Regions from separate parts of the Pseudomonas sp. GW821-FHT03C07 genome, predicted to be linked through region 1. Evidence: predicted binding sites of a transcription regulator. Region 1 holds the regulator's gene; each other region holds the start of a gene.
The links. The regulator FliA, encoded in region 1, starts transcription of late flagellar genes. The targets are predictions, from matches to a motif close to CTAAAGTTTNNNNNNNNNNNGCCGNTAA.
Positions count from the first base shown of each region.

Region 2: AC07VG_RS04300 (methyl-accepting chemotaxis protein) is a predicted target of FliA. The motif match lies at 2,929-2,956, and genes of this name have one in related genera.
Region 3: AC07VG_RS13295 (methyl-accepting chemotaxis protein) is a predicted target of FliA. The motif match lies at 1,686-1,713, and genes of this name have one in related genera.
Region 4: flgM (flagellar biosynthesis anti-sigma factor FlgM) is a predicted target of FliA. The motif match lies at 2,321-2,348, and genes of this name have one in related genera.

Region 1 covers NZ_JBWKUQ010000003.1:99,911-104,422, reverse strand. Annotated here, with positions in the region: gene flhF (flagellar biosynthesis GTPase FlhF) at 1-1,019, shown strand, start outside; gene fleN (flagellar synthesis regulator FleN) at 1,141-1,974, shown strand; gene fliA (RNA polymerase sigma factor FliA) at 1,971-2,711, shown strand; gene AC07VG_RS06625 (chemotaxis response regulator CheY) at 2,884-3,255, shown strand; gene AC07VG_RS06620 (protein phosphatase CheZ) at 3,278-4,066, shown strand; gene AC07VG_RS06615 (chemotaxis protein CheA) at 4,081-4,512, shown strand, end outside.
Region 2 covers NZ_JBWKUQ010000002.1:233,231-237,742, forward strand. Annotated here, with positions in the region: gene cyoB (cytochrome o ubiquinol oxidase subunit I) at 1-486, shown strand, start outside; gene cyoC (cytochrome o ubiquinol oxidase subunit III) at 490-1,116, shown strand; gene cyoD (cytochrome o ubiquinol oxidase subunit IV) at 1,117-1,446, shown strand; gene cyoE (heme o synthase) at 1,457-2,344, shown strand; gene AC07VG_RS04295 (DUF4124 domain-containing protein) at 2,585-2,890, shown strand; gene AC07VG_RS04300 (methyl-accepting chemotaxis protein) at 3,024-4,512, shown strand, end outside.
Region 3 covers NZ_JBWKUQ010000005.1:343,528-348,039, forward strand. Annotated here, with positions in the region: gene AC07VG_RS13295 (methyl-accepting chemotaxis protein) at 1-1,557, opposite strand, end outside; gene AC07VG_RS13300 (undecaprenyl-diphosphate phosphatase) at 1,854-2,681, shown strand; gene AC07VG_RS13305 (DUF1294 domain-containing protein) at 2,678-3,109, shown strand; gene AC07VG_RS13310 (MmcQ/YjbR family DNA-binding protein) at 3,104-3,448, opposite strand; gene AC07VG_RS13315 (LysR substrate-binding domain-containing protein) at 3,460-4,368, opposite strand; gene AC07VG_RS13320 (FMN-dependent NADH-azoreductase) at 4,498-4,512, shown strand, end outside.
Region 4 covers NZ_JBWKUQ010000032.1:12,557-17,068, reverse strand. Annotated here, with positions in the region: gene cheR (protein-glutamate O-methyltransferase CheR) at 1-411, opposite strand, end outside; gene AC07VG_RS32445 (chemotaxis protein CheV) at 466-1,392, opposite strand; gene flgA (flagellar basal body P-ring formation chaperone FlgA) at 1,473-2,234, shown strand; gene flgM (flagellar biosynthesis anti-sigma factor FlgM) at 2,387-2,707, shown strand; gene AC07VG_RS32430 (flagella synthesis protein FlgN) at 2,756-3,223, shown strand; gene AC07VG_RS32425 (flagellar brake protein) at 3,319-4,062, shown strand; gene AC07VG_RS32420 (MFS transporter) at 4,129-4,512, opposite strand, start outside.

The sequences.
Region 1 (4,512 bases):
AGCCGCTGATCGAACCGACTTTCGACGAGCCGCGGCGCCCGGCGCCAGCGCCTGTGGTGCACGCCCCGGCGGTGGACCAGCGGGTGTTCGACTCGATGCGTTCGGAACTCAACGGCCTGCGTGAGCTGCTGGAAGTCCAGCTGGGCTCCCTGGCCTGGAACCAGTTGCAAGGCCGTCAGCCGCAGCAGGCCAACCTCTGGCGCCGTCTGCAGCGCATCGGCCTGTCCGGGCCGCTGTCGCGCGACCTGCTGGAACTGGTTACCGGGATCGACGAGCCACGCCAGGCCTGGCGCATGCTGCTGGCGCACCTGGCGCGGATGATTGTCACACCCGAGATCGAGCCACTGGAAGAGGGCGGTGTGATTGCCATGGTCGGTCCTGCCGGCATGGGCAAGACCACCACGCTGGCCAAGCTGGCGGCGCGCTACGTGCTCAAGTACGGCGCGCAGAACATCGCGCTGGTGAGCATGGACAGCTTCCGCATCGGTGCCCAGGAGCAGCTCAAGACCCTGGGGCGGATCCTCAATGTCTCGGTGACCCATGTCGACCCGGGCCAGTCCCTGGCCCAGGCCCTCGATCCGCTGCTGCGCAAACGCGTGGTGCTGATCGATACCGCCGGCCTGCAGGCCAGCGACCCGGCGTTGCGCATGCAACTGGAAAGCCTGGCCGGACGCGGGATCAAGGCGAAGAATTATCTGGTCCTGGCTACCACCAGCCAGAAACAGGTGCTGACGGCCGCCTACCACAGCTATAAACGCTGCGGGCTGGCCGGTTGCATCCTGACTAAACTGGATGAAACGGCGAGCCTCGGCGAAGTGCTGAGCCTGGCTATCAGTCACGAACTGCCCGTGGCCTATCTGACCGACGGGCCGCGTATTCCGGATGATCTGCACCTGCCACGCCGGCATCAACTGGTGTCCAGGGCGGTCAGTGTGCAAATGCAGGAAGAACCCAGCGAGGAAGCCATGGCCGATATGTTCGCTGATATCTACCACAGCCCGTCGAAGCGGGTGGGCTGAGATGAGTATTCAGACGTTGCAAATTACCTACATCGATGGTCTGCCACGCATTGTTCCGACAAGTGAACGCGCAGCCACTTATGTGGCCTTCCGTCTAAGCAAGACAAGGTAAGAAGAGAACATGGGCAGCATGCATCCCGTACAGGTGATCGCGGTGACCGGCGGCAAAGGTGGCGTCGGGAAGACCAACGTGTCAGTGAATTTGTCCCTGGCGCTGGCTGAGCTTGGCCGGCGCGTCATGCTGCTGGATGCGGATCTGGGGCTGGCGAATGTCGACGTCCTGCTCGGCCTGACCCCCAAACGCACCCTGGCCGACGTGGTCGAGGGCCGCTGCGAACTGCGCGACGTACTGTTGCAAGGTCCGGGCGGGATTCGCATCGTGCCGGCGGCCTCGGGGACCCAGAGCATGGTGCACCTGAGCCCGGCGCAGCATGCCGGCCTGATCCAGGCATTCAGCGATATCGGCGACAACCTCGATGTGCTGGTGATCGACACGGCCGCGGGTATTGGCGAGTCGGTGGTCAGCTTCGTCCGCGCGGCCCAGGAAGTGTTGCTGGTGGTCTGCGACGAGCCGACCTCGATCACCGACGCCTACGCCTTGATCAAACTGCTCAACCGCGACTACGGCATGAACCGCTTCCGCGTACTGGCCAACATGGCCCAGAGCCCGCAGGAAGGCCGCAACCTGTTCGCCAAGTTGACCAAGGTCACGGATCGTTTCCTGGATGTGGCCCTACAATACGTCGGCGCCGTTCCTTATGACGAGTGTGTACGCAAGGCCGTGCAAAAGCAGCGCGCGGTCTATGAGGCATTTCCCCGTTCGAAATGCGCCTTGGCGTTCAAGGCAATCGCGCAGAAGGTCGACACCTGGCCGCTCCCTGCCAATCCTCGGGGGCACCTGGAGTTTTTCGTCGAGCGTCTGGTGCATCAAACGAGTGCGGGACCGGTTCTATGACTGCCAGTGGCTATCGCATGTATTCCAAGTCGTCACGTGACAGCCAGTATGAACTGATCGAGCGTTACGCACCTTTGGTCAAACGTATTGCCTATCACCTGCTGGCGCGACTGCCGGCCAGCGTTCAGGTCGAGGATCTGATCCAGGCCGGGATGATCGGTCTGCTGGAGGTCTCGACCAAGTACGACGCGAGCAAAGGTGCCAGTTTCGAGACCTATGCCGGCATCCGTATCCGCGGCGCGATGCTTGATGAAGTGCGCAAGGGTGACTGGGCACCGCGTTCGGTGCACCGCAATACACGCATGGTCAGTGACGCAATTCGTGCAATTGAAGCAAAAACCGGCCGTGACGCTAAAGATCACGAGGTTGCAGCCGAACTCCAATTGAGTCTCGACGATTATTACGGGATTTTGAACGATACCTTGGGCAGTCGCCTGTTCAGTTTCGACGACCTGTTGCAGGACGGCGAACATGAAGGGCTGCACGAGGACGGCGCGAGTGCTCATCTCGAACCGTCGCGCGATCTGGAAGATGAACGCTTCCAGGCGGCGCTGGCGGATGCGATTGCCAATTTGCCGGAGCGTGAGCGACTGGTGTTGGCGCTGTACTACGACGAAGAGCTGAACCTCAAGGAAATTGGTGAGGTGCTGGGGGTCAGCGAATCGCGAGTCAGCCAGTTACACAGCCAGTGCGCGGCCCGCTTGCGGGGGCGTTTGGGGGAGTGGCGAGCGCGTTGAAGGCAGTGCGGGAACACTGCGAACGAGACCGACATGGCGTTTGACGCCCTGTGGGAGACTCGGCCGGATGAGGTTTCCATGCAGTCGTTGAGTGCTGTGCCGAATTGATTGAACAGCGCGTCCAGGTGCTGAACGCGTTTAAGACTGCTTGGAGGTCGAATTGGACAAGAACATGAAAATCCTCATCGTTGACGATTTTTCAACGATGCGGCGGATCATCAAGAACCTGTTGCGTGACCTCGGGTTCACCAACACGGTTGAGGCGGACGACGGTACTACCGCGATTCCCGTCCTCAACAGCGGTAGCATCGACTTTCTGGTCACTGACTGGAACATGCCCGGCATGACCGGCATCGATCTGCTGCGCCACGTGCGTGCCGATGAAAAGCTCAAGCACCTGCCGGTGTTGATGGTCACGGCCGAAGCCAAGCGCGAGCAGATCATCGAAGCTGCCCAGGCCGGTGTAAACGGCTATGTGGTCAAACCATTCACGGCCCAGGCGTTGAAAGAGAAGATCGAGAAAATCTTCGAACGCATCGGCTGATGAAGTCCACCACGGGGGCGCTATGGAGCACAACGAATCTTCACTGGGTGATTTTGAACTAACCCTGAAAAAACATGCCCGCGAACTGGTCGACAGCCTTGAAAAAGGTCGATTTGGCGACGCGGTGCAAATGATCCATGAGCTGAATCAGACCCGTGACCGTGGCCTGTACCTGGAAGTCGGCAAGCTCACCCGCGAATTGCACAGCGCTATTGTCAACTTCCAGATCGACCCGCATATGCCGCAGGCCGAGGAAGTCTCGCAGATCACCGACGCCACCGAGCGCCTGTCCTATGTGGTCAGGCTGACGGAAGCCGCGGCCAACCGCACCATGGACCTGGTGGAGAGTGCGACCCCGAGGGTCACTGGCCTGAACGTGGAGGCCAAGGCCTTGGGCGCTGACTGGAGCCGTTTCATGCGGCGCGAAGTCGGTGCCCAGGAGTTTCGCGAGTTGGCGCGGCGGGTCGAGACGTTCCTGTCCCGCAGCGAGCAGGAAACCCGCGCGGTGTCGAGCGAGCTGAACGATATTCTGCTGGCCCAGGATTACCAGGACCTTACCGGTCAGGTGATCAAGCGCGTGACCCAAATGGTCACCGAAGTGGAAAGCAACCTGCTCAAACTGGTGCTGATGGCCAGCCAGGTCGACCGTTTTGCCGGTATCGAGCATGATCACGATGCCATCCTTGCCGAAAAAGATCCGCAAAATGAGTTGGCCAAGGGTGTAGGTCCGCAGATTCATGCCGATAAACGTGAAGACGTTATGTCCGGTCAGGACGATGTCGACGATTTGCTTTCCAGTCTTGGATTCTAGGAGCACCCAAACACATGAGCTTCGGCGCCGATGAAGAGATCCTTCAGGATTTTCTGGTTGAGGCCGGCGAGATTCTGGAGCAACTGTCCGAACAACTGGTCGAGCTGGAAAGCCGGCCTGATGATGCGGACCTGCTCAATGCAATCTTTCGCGGTTTTCACACTGTAAAAGGGGGCGCCGGCTTCCTCCAGCTCAACGAGCTGGTGGAGTGCTGTCACATCGCCGAGAACGTGTTCGACATCCTGCGCAAGGGTGAGCGACGTGTCGACTCGGAGCTGATGGACGTGGTCCTGGAAGCGCTGGATGCGGTGAACGGCATGTTCAGCGAAGTGCGCGAACGTGGCCCGATCACTGCGGCAACCCCGGAACTGCTGGCGGCCTTGGCGCGTCTGGCGGAACCGGCGGCTGCCGAAGTCGTGGCCGCGCCGGTGGCCGAGGCCGTGGTG
Region 2 (4,512 bases), on a different contig from region 1:
CAATTGATCCAGATCTATGTAAGCGTGCGTGACCGCAAGCAGAACATGGATGTGACCGGCGACCCATGGAACGGCCACACCCTGGAATGGTCGACCTCGTCGCCACCACCGTTCTACAACTTCGCCGAACTGCCGAAAGCCGATGTGGTTGACCCCTTCACCGAAGCCAAGGAAGACGGTACCGCGTACTCGGTGCCCAAGCGCTACCAGCCGATCCACATGCCGAACAACACCGCGACTGGCCTGATCATGGGTGCTTTGCTGACCGTGTTCGGTTTCGCGATGATCTGGCACATCTGGTGGATGGCCATCGCTGGCCTGGCCGGTACCGTGATCTATTTCATCATCCACATCTCGCGTGATGATCAGGGTTACATGGTGCCAGTGGACGTCATCGAACGTATCGAAGCCGAGCAGCACAAGGTGCTGGCGGCAGCGAAAGTGACTCCTGCCACCCGTGTTGAATCTTCGCTGGAACAGGCTTAAACCATGTCGAACTTAGTGACCAATGCTGGACACGCCCATGGTCATGACCATGGGCACGATGACCACCACCACGATACGAGCGAGATGACCGTCTTCGGTTTCTGGCTCTACCTGATGACCGACTGCATTCTGTTTGCGTCGATCTTCGCAGCGTACGCGGTGCTGGTTAACAACGTAGCGGGTGGCCCGTCGGGCCACGACATCTTCGAACTGCCTTACGTGCTGGGTGAAACCGCCTGTCTGTTGCTCAGTTCGATCACCTACGGCTTCGCCATGCTGGCGTTGTTCAAGGGCAAGAAAAGTCAGGTCCTGGTCTGGTTGGCGATCACCTTCCTGTTCGGCCTGGGCTTCATCGGCATGGAAATCAACGAATTCCACAAGCTGATCGAAGAAGGCTTCGGCCCTAACCGCAGTGGCTTCCTGTCCGGGTTCTTCACCCTGGTCGGGACTCACGGTGTCCACGTCACCAGCGGCCTGATCTGGATGGCCGTTATGATGTACCAGGTCTGGAAAAACGGCCTGACGCCAAGCAACATCACCCGCCTGAGCTGCCTGAGCTTGTTCTGGCACTTCCTGGACGTCGTGTGGATCTGCGTATTCACCGTTGTTTACCTGATGGGGACTCTGTAAATGGCTAATGCACAGCATTCCAGTGATGCCAACCACGGCAGCGTGAAGTCCTACATGGTCGGCTTTGTCCTGTCGATCATCCTGACTATCATCCCGTTCGGCCTGGTGATGTACCCGTCGCTGCCCAAGGCGGCCACCCTGTGGATCGTTCTGGTCTTCGCCGTGATCCAGGTGCTGGTGCACCTGGTGTACTTCCTGCACCTGGACCGTTCCGCGGCGCAGCGTAACAACGTAGTGGCGTTTATCTTCGCGGCACTGGTGATCGTTCTGCTGGTGGGTCTGTCGCTGTGGATCATGTTCAGCATCCACGCCGTCATGATGGCGAAGTGAGGTAAACCCGATGTCGCTCAAGCACTTTATCCAAATCACCAAACCGGGGATCATTTTCGGTAACGTGCTTTCTGTGGCGGGTGGTTTCTTCCTGGCCTCGAAGGGGCATGTCGATCTGGCCATCTTCCTGGCGGCCATGATCGGTACTTCGCTGGTGGTGGCGTCCGGTTGCGTGTTCAACAACTGCATCGACCGTGACATCGACCTGAAGATGGAGCGCACCAAGAACCGAGTGCTGGTCCAGGGGCTGATTTCCCTGAAACTGGCGCTGATCTACGCCAGCGTCCTCGGGATCGCCGGCGTGGCCTTGCTGTACCGCGTCGCCAATCCGTTGGCGGCGCTGTTCGCGGTGATCGGCTTTGTCATCTACGTCGGCTTCTACAGCCTGTACTTCAAGCGCAAGTCGGTTCACGGCACGCTGATCGGCAGTCTGTCGGGGGCGATGCCACCGGTGATCGGCTACGTGGCGGTGAGCAACAGCTTCGACATGGCGGCCCTGACGCTGCTGGTGATGTTCAGTTTGTGGCAGATGCCGCATTCCTACGCGATCGCGATCTTCCGCTTCAACGATTACCTGGCCGCATCGATTCCGGTGTTGCCGGTGAAGCGCGGGATCCTGGTGGCCAAGAAGCACATCCTGCTCTACATCCTGGCCTTCCTCGGCGCGACGTTGATGCTGACGTTCAGCGGTTATGCCGGTATGAGCTACCTGGCCGTGGCCGCGGCCATGGGCATGTACTGGTTGTACATGGCCTGGACCGGCTACAAGGCCGTGGATGACACGGTCTGGGCCCGCAAGCTGTTCGTGTTCTCGATCTTCACCATCACCGCCCTGAGCGTGATGATGTCGCTGGACTTCAAGGTGCCGAGTGAGTTGCTGCTGACTTACGCACACTGAGGATTGGATCCATGTATGGCGAAAGGCTTACATGCGGCGACACTGATCTCCTCTGTTGAGCCTTCATGACTGGGCTTAATCTGTACCTATCGCTGCTACGCAAGGATGCGTGCAGGATCAAGGACGATCGAACCAGGCCATGGAGGCCGCCGACAGGATGTCGGAATGTTTTGAAGAAAACCCGCTTCGGCGGGTTTTCTTTTATCTGTGGATGACCATCACGTACAGGGATGCACACGCATGGGCAGAGGCCTGGTCTTCGTTCTCCTTCTTGGCGCTTCCAGTTCGGCTTTCAGTGCCGACGCCTACAAGTGCGTGAGCCATGACGGCAAGATCAGTTTCGCCGCGCAGCCCTGCGCGCCGGACCAGGGCGTGTCTACCTGGCAAGGCCGTACCCAGCGCACGCAACTGCGTAGCGTCTCGGCCGATGAGGCCAAGCCCGACAATATCAATCAGCGCGCCACGAAGATCCTGCAGGCGGGTTACCACACGCGCATCATCTACAAGCTCAATATCGTTCCCGGGCCTGGACAGAAAACCCCTTGAGTCCTTCTTTCGCACGCACGAAATTGTCGGGTAATTATTTCAAGTTGTCATACAACGTGCCGATAGCCTGCCAACTCTGGAGCTAAGGCCTGAGGTTAACCGACCCCAGGCCATGACAAAAAAGGCGCTCGTCATGTTTCTTCGTCAACTGAATATCGCACCTCGCGCGGCGTTGGGTTTTGCCTTGATCGCCCTGTTGGTGGCCTTGCTCGGAGTGTTCGCCCTGGGCCAGATGTCGAACATCCGCGAAGGCGAGGTAGCCGTTGAAAGCCAATGGCTGCCGAGTATTCGTGGGGGCGACGAAATTCGCGAGATCATGTTGCGGATCCGCACCATCTCCCTGCGCATGGCCCTCGACCAGGACCCGAAGAACATCGCGGTGTACCGCGGCCAGATGGACGTGCGTGACAAGGAATTGAGCGAGCGGATCGTCGCCTACGACAAATTGGTCACCACACCCGAGGCCCGGGCGTTGTACGACCAGTTCAAGACCACCTTCGCCGCCTACCGTACCGGTATCGCCCAGTCCTTCACCTTGGCCGAGCAGGGCCGGCGTGACGAACTGAGCAAGCTGTTGCTGGTGGACATGAAGACCGTGGTGGACGGTTCCGGCAAGCAACTGACCGATCTGGCCGACCTCTTTACCAAGCAGGTGGCGGCCGAGAGCCAGAAGTCCGAGTCGCATTACAGCGACTCACGGATGATCGTTATTCTGTTTATTGTCCTGGCGGCCCTGGCTACCGTGGGCCTGGCGATGTTGTTGACGCGCAGCATCGTCAAGCCCCTGGGACAGGCCTTGAGCGCGGCGCAGAACGTCGCACGCGGCGATCTGACTCAGCGTATCGAAAGCCATGGCAACGATGAAGTCAGTCAGCTGCTCGAAGCCCTGGCCACCATGCAGCAGACTTTGCGCGACACCTTGCAGGGCATCAGCGGTTCGGCGACCACGCTGGCCACGGCGGCGGACGAACTAAGTGCGGTGACCCAGGGCAGCACGGAAGGCCTGCAACAGCAGAATCACGAAATCGAACAGGCGGCCACGGCGGTCAACGAAATGACCACGGCGGTGGAAGAGGTGGCGCGCAATGCCGTGTCCACCTCTGACGCCACCCGTAAATCCAGCGAATCGGCGCGACTCGGCCAGGAGCGGGTGAGCGAAACCGTCGGTGCCATCAGCGCCCTGTCCGGGGACGTCGAGCGCACCGGAGAGTTGGTGCGTTCACTGGCTGATCAGTCCCAGGGCATCGGCAAGGTACTGGAAGTGATTCGGGCGATTGCCGAGCAGACCAACCTGCTGGCACTCAATGCCGCCATCGAAGCGGCCCGTGCCGGCGAGAGCGGACGCGGCTTTGCGGTCGTGGCCGATGAAGTGCGGGCCCTGGCCCATCGCACCCAGCAGTCGACCCAGGAGATCGAACAGATGGTGTCCGGCATGCGCAGCGGCTCGACCCTGGCCCTGGAATCGATGCACACCAGCACCGCCCGTGCCGCCAGCACCCTGGCGTTGGCCGAACGGGCCGGCGAAGCGCTGGTGACCATCACCGCCTCGGTGCATGAAATCCACGAGCGCAACCTGGTGATCGCCAGCGCGGCGGAAGAGCAGGCCCAGGTCGCCCGGGAAG
Region 3 (4,512 bases), on a different contig from region 1:
TTCGGCCGCCAGGGCCGTGCTGTGGGACAGTCCCGCCGCGTCGGTGACGTTCTGGTTGATTTCCTCCACCACATGGGACTGTTCGAGGGTGGCGCTGGCAATCGAGGCATTGAGCCCGTTGAGGTTGCGCAGAGCCTGGCCGATGGCATTCAGGCTCTCGCCAGCGAGACCCGCCTGCTCAATGGTCAATTGCGAGGCACGGCTGCTGTCGCCGATCACTTTCACCGCAGCCTCGGAATGGCCTTGCAGGCGTTCGATCATCGACTGGATCTCCGCCGTGGACTTCTGCGTGCGCTGGGCCAGCAGGCGCACTTCATCAGCCACCACGGCAAAGCCGCGACCTTGTTCGCCGGCCCGGGCGGCCTCGATGGCGGCGTTCAGGGCCAGCAGGTTGGTCTGTTCGGCAATCGACCGAATCACTTCAAGAACGCTGCCGATCTGCGTGCTTTCGGCCGCCAGGGTGCGGATCACTTCCACGGCTTGGTCGATGGTGGCGCAGAGCGAATCGATCTGTTGCAGGCTGTTGTCGATGTTCAACTGGCCCTGCCGGGCCTGGGCTTCGGCGTCACGCATTTCGCTGGCGGCCTGCTCGGCGTTCTTGGCCACATCCTGCACGCCGTAGGTCACTTCGTTGATTGCCGTCGCGACCATTTCCATCTGTTGCGATTGCTGCTGGCTGCGGGCCTGGGCCTGGGTGGCGTTGCTGCCCAGGTCGGTGGAGGATTGGCCGAGCGCCGTCGCCGAGGCCTGGAGCTGGCCGACCACGCTGCGCAGCTTGCTGGTAAAACCGTTGAAATGGTGGGCCAGTTGCGTCACTTCGTCCTGCCCGTGGGTGTCGAGGCTGCGGGTCAGGTCGCTTTCACCGCTGGCGATATTGGCCATGGCGTTCACGCTTTCCTGCAGGGGGCGCACGATGCTGCGGGCAATCATCGTCACCAGCAGCGCCATGATCACGGCAATCCCCAGGCCGATCAGCGACGCGCGCCATACCTGGCCGTAGAACTCGTCCTGCAGGTCGTCGACGTACACGCCCGAGCCGACGATCCAGCCCCAGGGCTCGAAGAGCTGTACATAGGAGGTTTTCTGCACCGGGGCGCTGGCGCCCGGTTTCGGCCAGCGGTAGTTGATCATGCCCGCGCCCTTGGCCTTGGTCAGGGTAACCATTTCGTTGAACAGGGCGTAGCCGTCAGGGTCCTTGATCCCCGAGAGGTCCTGGCCTTCAAGCTTGGGGTTGGCCGGGTGCATGATCATCACCGGGCGCTGGTCGTTGATCCAGAAATAGTCGGTCTGGTTGTAGCGCAGGCCGCGGATCACGCTCAGGGCCTGCTTCTGCGCGGCTTCGCGGCTGAGGGTGCCGGCGGTTTCCAGGTCATGGTAGTAGTTGAGGACGCCACTGGCGACCTGGACCACGTGCTGGGTCTTCTGCGCCTTGCCCTGGTAAAGGTCGTCGTGGATCTGCTGGAGCATCAACAGGCCCAGGGTCAGCAGCATCGCCATGGCGACGATGAGGATGAGCCACAACCGCCGACTGATCGACACATTTCGCAAACTATTCATGAGGACACCGCTCCTGGTTTCTTCTTGTTTTGATCATCGCCGATCTGCATCCAAACAGGTTTTGTCGCTCTTGCCCAGTCAGCTTACGGCTACTTTCCAGGCAGCCACAAACAGGCGTGTCTGATAGGATCTCGGCCCGAAACCGGCAAACCTGAGTTGATGTTTGATTTTTCAGGCATTTTTTACGCTTTGACGACAGACGGTACGGCACGCTGGGCGCCGGTTGCCCACGGGCAGATGATTGAACGTCGAGTTTTTCAAGTGTCACGCGGGGTGCGTGGCAGCATGGGGGAATAATGGATCTTTGGACCGCCGCACAGGCAGTGATTCTGGGTATCGTCGAGGGGCTGACGGAGTTCTTGCCGATCTCCAGCACCGGGCACCAGATTATCGTTGCGGACTTGCTGGACTTCGCTGGGGAACGGGCAATCGCCTTCAATATCATCATCCAGCTCGGGGCGATCCTGGCGGTGGTCTGGGAGTTTCGCCACAAGGTGTTCTCGGTGGTCCGGGACCTGCCGACGCAACGCAATGCCCAGCGCTTCACCCTCAACCTGCTGGTGGCGTTCCTGCCGGCGGTGGTGCTGGGGGTGTTGTTCAAGGAGATCATCGCCACCTACCTGTTCAACCCGATCACCGTCGCCGCCGCGCTGGTGGTGGGTGGTCTGATCATTCTCTGGGCCGAGCGCCGCCAGCACGTGGTGCATGCCGAGACGGTGGATGAAATCACCTGGAAAGACGCCCTGAAGGTCGGCTTCGCCCAATGCCTGGCAATGATCCCCGGCACTTCGCGTTCCGGTGCAACGATTATCGGCGGTTTGTTGTTCGGGCTGTCGCGCCAGACCGCCACCGAATTTTCATTCTTCCTGGCGATGCCGACCATGGTCGCCGCCGCGGTGTACTCCGGCTATGGTTTTCGCCATCAGTTCCAGATGGCCGACCTGCCGGTGATCGCCCTGGGCTTCGTGACCTCCTTTGTCTTCGCGATGATCGCCGTGCGCGGTTTGCTGAAATTCATTGCCAGCCATACCTATGTGGCATTCGCCTGGTACCGAATCGTCTTCGGCCTGGTGATCCTGGCCACCTGGCAGTTCGGCTGGGTCGACTGGTCGAGCCACGAATGAGGGCGTCACGTAGCCCGGAGCGCAGTCGCCAGGCCACTGCTCCGGTTCGGCACCTCAAGCTCAAGCTGGCGGTACTCTTGCTGCTCTGCGCATTGCCCGGATTCGGCGCGTTGCGGATGGGGCTTGGCGGTGGCAGCGTGCTGCCGCTGTGGGCGTACGGAATTGCCAGCCTGCTGGCGTTTTTCCTCTACTGGAGCGACAAGCGCAAGGCCCGCGACGAGACCTGGCGTACACCGGAGAAGGTCCTGCACGCGATCGAACTGCTGGGCGGCTGGCCAGGGGCGCTGATCGCCCAGCAGGTGTTTCGGCACAAGACCCGCAAAGTCTCGTTTCAACTGGTGTTCTGGTTGATTGTGCTGATGCACCAGGTGTTCTGGATCGACCATCTGTTCCTCGGTGCCAGCCTGGTGCACCTGTCCTTCTTATAGCAGCAGGCCGACCTGGACACGCTTGGGCAGTTTCGCCGCCACCAGTTGGTGCGAGCGCTGGATCAGCGCTTGCAGCTCGTCACGGCCCAGCGGATAGGGCGTGTCCATGATGATCCAGTGAGCCCTGGCCAGATACGGCGCCGGGCCGATCCCCGGACGGTCGACGTGACCGAGGAACAGCTCCTTGTCGACCTTGAAGGCCAGCGAGTCGCCGCGCAGCCCCTGCACGGCGAACATCTTGTTCCCGGCAATGGAAAACACCCGCACGCCGCCCCATTTGTAGTCTTCCCGCGCGCCGGGTAGTGTCAGGCAGAAACTCGCGACGTCTTCCCTGTTCATGCTTGATCCTTTCACAGTGCTCTATCTCCGCAACCTTTGAAAACTTCTGCCAGGTGATCGATCCAGGCCCGCACCGCCGGCAGTACGCCGCGCCGATGAGGGTAGACGGCCTGTAGCCAGCCGCCGGGCAAGGACCATTCGGGGAGTATCCGCACGAAGGTGCCGTTGGCCAGCTCTTCCTCACAATACAGCATCGGCAGGACGGTGAAGCCCAGGCCGGCGAGGGCGCAGGCCTTGCGCACGACAAAGTCGTCGACCCCGAGTCGGGCTTCGAGAGTCAGCTCGCGCTTTTCACCCTCGGCGTTGAGCAGGCTCAGGTGCACCAGGCGATCGGCCTCCAGCGCGCCCAATATAGGTGCATTCCTGAGGTCGTCCAGGCGGCTGATAGGGTATTGCTCGAGAAAGGCCGGCGTTGCCAGGATAAAGGTCTGCGCCTGGCGTAGGCGCCGGGTCACCAGCAACGGATCTTCGTCGCCCTGTTCACGAACCCGCAGGGCGACATCGATGCCTTCCGTCACCAGGTCGACTCGCCGATTGACCATCAGCACCTCCAGCTGGACCAACGGGTGCGCGGTCAGGAAGCTGGAGATCACCCAGGGCATGAACTCCTGGGCCAGCCCCACCGGAGAGGACACGCGCAAGCGTCCACGGGGCTCGCTGGACATGCTGGCAACGGCCTCGTCGGCCATCTCGGCTTCCAGTAACATCGCCTGGCAATGGCGCAGGTAGCGCTCGCCGACGGCGGTCAGTTTCAACTGGCGGGTGGTGCGTTGCAGCAAGCGCGCGCCGAGGCGTTCCTCCAACTCGGCGATCCGCCGCGACAGACGCGACTTGGGAATCCCCAGCAGACGCCCGGCCGCCGCGAAGCCGCCGGCTTCGACCACCTTGGCGAAGTAGTAGAGATCGTTGAGGTCTTGCATGGCCGTGACTCGATTGTTCTATGGTTGGGACAAACTATCACATTCAAGCCGTCTAATCGGCCATTGGTTTCGCCTGTAGGATTATCTCAACTTGATCGCCCAGTGGCGATCCTCACTTGGAGATCCGGTATGAAACTCTTGCAC
Region 4 (4,512 bases), on a different contig from region 1:
CCCCTTCAACTGCCCCATGTTGGTCCGCTCGAACTCGTCGATCGACATCGAGATCGAATAGGGTTCCTGCCCCGACGAACAGGCCGCCGACCAGATCCGCAGACGCTGGCCGGGGCTGGCCTTGATCATTTCCGGCAACACCTTGTTCTTCAGGACCTCGAAGGGGTAGGTGTCGCGAAACCACAAGGTCTCATTGGTGGTCATGGCATCCACCACCTGCTCGCGCAAACCGCTGCGGGGCTGGGTCTGGATCCGCTGGACCAATTCGCCAAGGGATTTGAGCCCCTGCTGTTCCATCAATTTATTGAGACGGCTGGAAACCAGATACTGCTTGTTTTCACCGAGCAGAATGCCACAGGCCTTTTCCAGGAAGACCCGGAACTGTTCAAAATCCAAATTACCCGTAGACAAATGATGCCGCCTCTACAATCGTTCGTACCGTCAGGAACGGAGGTCCCTGATCGCTTATTCTGCTGCCTTGATCCGACCGACTACCCGTGCTGCCAGGTCATCGGGTCGGAACTTGGCCAGGAAATCATCGGCACCGACCTTCTTGACCATTGCCTGATTAAAGACCCCTGACAAGGAAGTATGCAGGATGATATGAAGTTTTTGCATGCGTGGGTCGTTGCGGATCTCGGCCGTCAGAGTGTAGCCATCCATTTCAGGCATTTCGATGTCGGAAATCATCATCAGAAATTCCTCTTCCGGCTTCTTGCCCTCCTCGACCAGCTTACGCAGGTAGTCCAGCGCCTGCCGGCCGTCGTTCAACGCCACCACTTCCACGCCCACGGTCTGCAAGCAACGCGTGACCTGCTTGCGCGCCACCGACGAGTCATCCACCGTCAGCACCCGCATGGAAATCGCCTTGGCCTGGGTCTCGACATCGACCACCCCATGAGAGATGGACTCGGAGGTCGGCGAAACTTCGGCAAGGATTTTCTCGACGTCGATGATTTCCACCAACTGGTTGTCGATCCGGGTCACGGCGGTCAGGTAGTGATCGCGTCCGGTGCCCTTGGGCGGCGGATGGATCTCCTCCCAGTTCATGTTGACAATGCGCTCCACCGACTTCACCAGGAAACCCTGGGTCTTGGTGTTGTACTCGGTAATGATCACAAACGGATTACTTTGATCCTTGAGAGCGCCCGACCCGGTGGCCATCGCCAGATCCAGGATGGGAATGGTTGCCCCGCGGATATTCGCCACGCCACAGACCACCGGGCTGGATTTGGGCATCAGGGTCAGCTTGGGGCACTGCAGCACCTCCCGCACCTTGAACACGTTGATCCCGTACAACTGCTGACCGTCCAGACGAAACAACAACAGTTCAAGGCGATTCTGCCCGACCAGTTGCGTACGCTGGTTCACCGAATCCATCACACCCGCCATGCCAGCCACCTCTCACACAAGCTTCATGATCCGACGCTTATTCAGCACTAAACGGCACGAGCCTTGCTTTTTATACTGTTATGAAAGCACAAACGACATTTTTTCGACGCCTGACATCACAGTACCGCAGATTGCTCTGGGTCTTGGCGGTTTTATGCAGTCTGAACCCCGGCGGCCCTGCCTTTGCCGACTCAGCGACCCTGCCTGATCAGCTTATCGGCGTGACCCAAGGCTTTCTTGAGTTCACCGTAGAAGACTATCTGGCGACCAGTCAAACCGAAGGACGCTACGAAATCCAGGTCAACCAGCTCGATCCGCGCCTACGCCTGGCCGCTTGCGACAAGGAATTGACAGCCAGCCTGGAAAGCCCTGCCATCCCCATTGGTCGGGTCACGGTCAAGATCCGCTGCGAAGGTAACTCGCCCTGGACCGTGTTCGTACCGGCCCAGGTCAAGCTGTTCCGCAATGTGGTGGTCAGCACGCGCCCGCTGAAACGCGCCGGAATCATCGAGCCCGGCGATGTCGCCCTGCGCGAACGCGACATCAGCCTGATCAACCAGGGCTTCCTGACGACCACGGAGGAGGCCATCGGGCAGAAACTTGTCCGACCAATGGTCATGGATCAGGTCGTCACCCTGGTTCATCTGGAACAGGCCGAAGTGGTCCGCAAGGGCGACCAGGTGGTCATCAGTGCGACAAGCGGCGGCCTGGTGGTCAAGATGCCGGGCGAAGCCCTGTCCAACGGCGGCCTGAACGAACAGATCCGCATCAAGAACCTGAACTCCCAACGGGTGATCAAGGCACGGGTAACCGCGCCGGGACAGGTGGAAGTCGCGCTGTAGAGAACTGGCGTTAAGCGGCAGCTTTTCCTAAACTGTGTCCCAGGCAGGGACACCGCCGACACACGCAGACTCATGCTCATATGAGCCTAAAGTTTTCCCGGGTATGGCCGAAAACAAGGCAAGCGTCCAAATACCCAGAGGTTTTTTCCATCATGGTCATCGATTTCAGTCGTTTGAATAACGCCCCGTCACTGACAGGCAGTACGCGCACCAGCGCCAGCAAGGAAGCCGACGGCTCCGGCAAATCCGCAGCCGTGAGCACTCCGGCCGCCTCGGTCAGCCAAAGCGGGGAATCGGTACACCTCAGCAATGAGGCTCAGCAGTTGCAACAAGTCACTGACAAGCTGCGCGACCAACCTGTTGTCAACAGTGCCCGTGTGGCCGAGTTGAAACAGGCGGTTGCCGATGGCAGCTACAAAGTCGACAGCAACCGCGTAGCCAGCAAACTGCTCAACTTCGAAGCCCAGCGCTAGGCTTCGGCCTGCGTCAGGCTTTTGGACGCTTAAAAACCAAGGCCAGCCATGCACGACAACACTCTGCTGCAACTGATCACCGACGATTTTGCCCCCGCTCAAGACCTGCTTGAGTTGCTGCGCGCCGAATCCCTGGCGCTCCATGGCCGCAACATGTTCGAGCTGGAGGAGATTCTGGCCCGCAAGCAAGCGTTGATCGTTCTGCTGGAACAACACGGCCGCAAGCGCAGCCAGCTACTGGCTGACCTCAATTTGCCCAGTAACCGTACCGGACTGGAACAACTCGCCGCGCAGTCCAGCATTGGCGAGCAGTTGCTGAGTCAGAGCGATGTACTGACCCAATTGCTGGCCGATTGCCAAACCGCAAACGAGCTCAACGGCCGTAATATCCAGGTTCAGCAAGCGACAACCGCAAACCAGTTGAAGATCCTGACCGGCGGCGAAACCCCCGCCCTCTATGACGCGCGCGGCTCAACGGCGATGTCCATGAAACCGCGTCCGCTCAGTCAGGCTTGAACCGGGCCTTGCGCGTGCTCTATCAAGGCGCGCAACATGCTGGCAAAATGCTAGCCTTTGCGTGCAGTCGTATTTTGTCTGGAGATTGATGAACCGTGTCCAATGCCTCAAGCGCGGAAGATGCTCCGCAGCCACCCAAGGTGCTTAGCACGCCTCTGGAAATTTCCGCCAACCTGCGGATGCTGCAGGAAAGTCACGACCCGCTGATCATCACTTTTCATGAGCGCAGCCAGCGCTTCCAGAGTTTTGTGATCGATGTTGACCGTGAAACCGGCACCCTGGCCCTGGACGAAATGATGCCGCGCGACGGCGAACGTTTCCTGTCCGCCGGTGAGCCCTTTCGCGTCGAAGGCTTCCATGAAGGTGTGCGAATCGCCTGGGAACAGCCGCAACCCATGACCATCGACGAGACCAACGGTTGCTACCGTGGCTCGATGCCCAATGAAGTGGTCTATCACCAACGTCGCAATGCCTTCCGCGCCGCCTTGAAGTTGGCCGCGCTGGTCAATGTCGAACTGGGCGGCGAGAAGCTCAAGGCGCCGTTGACTGGCAAGCTGCTGGACATTTCCGCCACCGGCTGCAAACTGCGCTTCGAAGGCGATATCTCCGAGCGCCTGCAACTGGGCCAGGTCTACGAACGCTTCATTGCCGCCCTGCCCTTCGGGCCCATGACCGCCCCCGTGGAGCTGCGCCACCTGCACTTCGAAGAAAGGATCAACACCACCTTCGCCGGCGTGCGCTTCCACAACATGAGCGGCCTGGTCCAACGCCAGGTCGAGCGTTTCGTCTATCAGCTGCAGCGTGAAGCGCGGCGCTTCGATAAAGACGACGATTTCTGATCCAGCAATCACCATAAAAAAACGGGCCATCCTCATCAGGTGGCCCGTTTTTTTATGCCCAACGTTTCAGTTGCTCGACTTGTACGCCGGCTCCGGGTCCGACTCGTCCACCTCGGACGCCACCTCGGCCTCGGGTGGCGTGGCCACGACACTGTCGCACATCTGGTCCAGCACGATCTGCTCATCGACCCGCGGGTCAAGCGCCGCGCCCAGCGGCGACATGGCTTCCGGCATGACCACGTGCATCAAGGGCGCATCCTCGACCTGATGCAGGTTGGTCACCGCCGCAGGTCGGATCCGCCACACCAGCATCAAGGCGAAGAAGCTGAAAAACGCGTAGAGCATCTGGCTGCCGAACAGCTTCATCAGCACACCGGCCACCAGGGGCCCGATGCTTGCGCCGATGCCATAGGTCATCAGCAGCATGGCCGTCAGCGAGACCCGCCGATC